2 regions of the Cryobacterium sp. TMT2-18-2 genome follow, and region 2 is predicted to be linked to the other one. Evidence: predicted binding sites of a transcription regulator. Region 2 holds the regulator's gene; the other holds the start of a gene.
What was found. Region 2 encodes HrcA, which represses chaperone genes, less so after heat shock. Its sites were predicted from a motif close to TTNGCACTCGNNNNNNNCGAGTGCNAA; they were not measured.

Region 1 (2,200 bases), on a different contig from region 2:
CCCACGGCAGCGAGCCGTAGCCGACGGTGAGCACGACGACGGCCCCGAGGCTGATTCCCACGGCTACCCACTGCAGCAGGCGCAGACGCTCGCGCAGCAGAATGACGCCGAGGAACACGGTCACGATCGGGTTGATGAAGTAGCCGAGGGCTGCCTCGACCACGTGGCCGCTGAGGGCGGCGAAGACGTAGGTCTGCCAGTTGACGAAGATCAGGAGGCCGGCCAGACCCATCGTGAACACGATGCGGGGCCTCCGCAGCAGCGCGAGGAAGGACTTCCACTTGCGCGTGACCGTGATCAGCAGTGCGCAGAACACCAGAGAGAAGAGAACCCGCCAGGCCACGATCTCGAAGGCACCACTGGGCGCGAGGAGCAGAAAGTAGAGCGGCAGGGCGCCCCAGAGGGCGTAGGCGAGGACCGCGTAGATCAGTCCCTTGCTTTGCTCCGACCGCGCCGGGCGGGCCGCGCGGATTTTCCCGGGTGAAAGAGGGTCTTGCGCCACAGCGGACCTTTCTTAACGACGAATCCCGGATGGCCAGGGCCATCCGGGATTCTACCGTTGCGTGGGTGTGGCTAGCGAACGACGACTGCGAGCACGTCGCGGGCCGACAGGACGAGGAGGTCCTCGCCACCGAACTTGACTTCGGTTCCACCGTACTTGGAGTAGATCACCTTGTCGCCGACGGCGACGTCGAGTGGAATGCGGTTGCCGTTGTCGTCGATGCGGCCGGGGCCGACTGCGACAACTTCGCCCTCCTGGGGCTTTTCCTTGGCGGTGTCAGGAATGACCAGACCTGATGCGGTGGTCTGCTCTGCGTCGACCTGCTTGATGACGATGCGATCCTCGAGCGGCTTGATGGAGACCGACACGGTTGACCTCTTTCTTAGCTAAGACATAGTTAGCAGACTCACAGCGAGAGTGCTAAGACGAGTTTAGGGCGCATCTGGCACTCACGCAACGTGAGTGCCAGATGCGCCGTGTTGATAGGTTTGCACGATGGAACGCTCAGAGCTCGTCGAGCTGTTATCGCCGGGCGGTTTGCGCCTGCTGGACTCGTTGCCGCCGTACGACCCGGCCGCCGACGTCGTGCGGGTGGTGAGCGAACTCCGCAAGGCCGGACACAGCCCCGACCTGGTCACCGCGGTGCTCAGCCAGTCCCGGCTCCGCGCCAGGGCCGTGCCCAAGTTCGGCGAGTTCGCCGGCCGCATGCTGTTTACGGAGGCCGGCCTCGAGCAGGCCACCCGGTTGAGGGTGGCGGCGCTGCACGCCGGCCGCTTCGCGGGCGCGTACCTGGACCGGGTCGTCGACCTCGGCTGCGGCATCGGAGGCGACGCCATGGCCCTGGCCGCCATGGACCTCACGGTCACGGGGGTGGACGCCGACGAGGTGACCGCGACCGTCGCCAGCTACAACCTGGCTCCGTTCGAGAACGCGAGCGTGCTGCACTCGTCCGCGGAAGACATCGACCTGGCTGGCTTCGACGCCGCCTGGCTCGACCCGGCCCGGCGCACCGCCGGGCACTCCAACACCTCGCGCCTGACCCGGCCGGAGGACTACTCCCCCCACCTCGATTTCGTCTTCGGTCTCAGTGAGCGGATGCCCGTCGGCGTCAAGCTCGGGCCGGGCCACGACCGCGAGCTGATCCCCGCGGAGGCCGAGGCGCAGTGGGTCTCCGTGGACGGCAAGCTCGTGGAGATGGGGCTGTGGTTCGGAGCACTGGCACGCGCCGGCATCCGTCGCTCCGCCCTGTTGCTCGGCCGAACCGGGATTCACGAACTGACCGCGCCCCACGACAGTACGGATGCCCCGGTGGGAGTGCTGGGCGACTACCTGTACGAGCCGGACGGCGCGATCATCCGTGCACGTCTGATCGGGGACCTGGCCCGGTCGCTCGACGCGTCGATGCTGAGCGAGGGGATCGCGTACCTCACCTCCGAGACCCTGCACCGCACGCCCTTCGCCACCGCATTCCGGGTGCTCGAGGTGCTGCCCGTCGACGAGAAGAAGCTGCGGCTGGCCCTACAGGAACGCCGCATCGGCACTCTCGAGATCAAGAAACGCGGCGTGGACGTCGACCCGGCCACCCTGCGCACCCGACTGAAGCTCAAGGGCCCCGAGTCGGCGACGCTCGTGCTCACCCGGGCCGCCGGTCACCGGGTGGCTCTGCTGGTGGAGCGGGTTCCGCCACTCGACTAAGGC
Region 2 (2,200 bases):
TGTCGACCTCGAGCTCCCGGTGCGTGCCGAAGATGATCTCATCGAGGTCGAGGTCGACCCGGATCAGGGCGTCCTGGCCGCGCTCTCGGCGCGACCGAGGCCCGCGGCTGGACCCCCCGCCGCCGAAGAAGGTCTCGAAGATGTCGCCGAAGTTGCCGAAGTTGCCGTCGAAACCGGCAGCTCCGCCGCCCGAGCGGCCGTTGCCGCCACGGTCGTAGTTGTCGCGTTGCTTGACGTCGCTGAGCACGTCGTAGGCGTGCGTGACGGATTTGAAACGCTCGGATGCATCCGCGCCCGGGTTCACGTCGGGGTGCAGCTGCCGGGCCAGCCTGCGGTAGGCCTTCTTGATCTCGTCGGTCGAGGCGTCGCGGGCGACGCCGAGTACTTCGTAATGGTCAGCCAAAGCTGGCTCTCCTAGGTCTGTTCTGAAATGTGGTGTCCCGCCGGTTTCTGGGCCGAGGGGAACTGGTCAATTCTCGCCGAGAAGGCGTGAAAGGTAGCGGGCGACCGCGCGGACGGCCGCCATGTTGTTCGAGTAGTCCATCCGAGTGGGGCCGAGCACGCCGAGGCGCGCCAGGTTGCCGCCCTGCGAGGAGTAGCCGCTGGTGAGAACGGACGTCTCGGCCAGACCGAACGGGGCATTCTCCCGGCCGATACTGACGGACACGCCGTGCTGGTCGGAGGCCATCTCGCCGAACAGCCGCAGAAGCACGACCTGTTCCTCAATGGCCTCGAGCACCGGGAAAATGCTGCCGGTGAAGTCTTCCTCAGTGCGCACGAGGTTGGCGGCGCCGGCCATCACGAGCCGGTCCTGCCTGTTCGCGCCGACCTGGTCGCGCAGGGTGCCGGTGATCAGATCCACCGCCTCCTGTTGCTCGAGCGGGCCGAGGCCGGAGCCGGCGGTGAGGGAGCTGCCGGTGAGGGTGCTGGCGGCCTCGCTCATGCCGAGCCCGACCAGGGCAGAATTCAACCGGGTGCGCAGGTCGATCAGAACGGGTTCAGCCAGTGGCCGGGGCAGGTCGACGACGCGTTGCTCGACCCGTCCGGCATCCGTGATCAGAACCGACAGGAGGCGAGTCTCGGACAGGGGCACCAGTTCGATGTGGCGCACCTTCGCGCGGGACAGCGACGGATACTGCACCAGGGCGACCTGATGGGTGAGCTGCGAGAGCAGCCGCACGCTGCGGGCCAGCACCTCGTCGAGGTCGGCCGACTGACCGAGGAACGTCTCGATGGCTTGGCGCTGCGCCGCCGAGAGCGGGCGCAGATCGGCGAGGTGGTCGACGAACAGGCGGTAGCCCTTGTCGGTGGGGATGCGGCCCGACGAGGTGTGCGGAGCCGCGATCAACTCTTCCTCTTCGAGCAGGGCCATGTCGTTGCGGATCGTGGCCGCCGACACCCCGAAGGAATGCCGGTCGACGATAGATTTAGAACCGACGGGTTCGCGGGAGGCGACGTAGTCCTGAACGATCACACGCAGGACTTCGAGACTGCGATCGGACACCATGGCGCTCGCCTCCTCCCAGCGTCGCGAGTGCAGCACCGATTGGCACTCGCGGTATGTGACTGCCAATCATACCGCGACCGGCTGGGCTTACCCATTGCTCCCCAATGTTGGGGCGCAGTAACTTAGGCATGTAGCACCTCTTCCCCGGTGCACTGAAAGGCATGATCATGAGTAATTTCACTGGTCCCGGACCCGATGATCCGTACCAGGGCCAACGGCCACCGCAACCGCCCTACCAGCCTGCCGCCCCCGGACCGTCGGCACCCCTGACGCAGGCGGATGACCGCCAGTGGGCGTCCCTCGCTCATCTGGGCGGGATCCTCATGTTCGTGCCGTCCCTGGTGCTGTGGCTGCTGTTCAAGGACCGCGGACCTCTGACCAGCGTCGAGGCGAAGGAAGCGATCAACTTTCAGATCACGCTTCTGATCGGCTATTTCGCGATCAACTTTTTTGCGACGGTCATCGGCTTCCTCACGTTCGGCATCGGCGGCGTCATCGGCGGTCTCGCCTGGGTGCTGTACATCCTCGGTGTTGTCTTCTCGGTGCTCGGCTACCTCCAGGCGAAGGACGGCCACCACTACCGGTACCCGTTCGCTGTGCGCCTGATCAAGTAGCCCGGCGCACTCGGTTTTTCTTTAGAAGGAGCACCAATGACCAATTCCACCCCACCGCCGCCCGCCAACCCGTACCAGG

Region 1: a site for HrcA is predicted at 945-971, ahead of groES (co-chaperone GroES). Genes of this name have one in related genera too.

Annotation. Positions count from the first base shown of each region.
Region 1 covers NZ_SOFU01000036.1:96,893-99,092, reverse strand. The annotation lists gene rarD (EamA family transporter RarD) at 1-472, opposite strand, end outside; gene groES (co-chaperone GroES) at 574-870, opposite strand; gene E3O22_RS11630 (methyltransferase domain-containing protein) at 998-2,197, shown strand.
Region 2 covers NZ_SOFU01000010.1:45,711-47,910, forward strand. The annotation lists gene dnaJ (molecular chaperone DnaJ) at 1-403, opposite strand, end outside; gene hrcA (heat-inducible transcriptional repressor HrcA) at 470-1,507, opposite strand; gene E3O22_RS03030 (DUF4870 domain-containing protein) at 1,675-2,121, shown strand; gene E3O22_RS03035 (DUF4870 domain-containing protein) at 2,158-2,200, shown strand, end outside.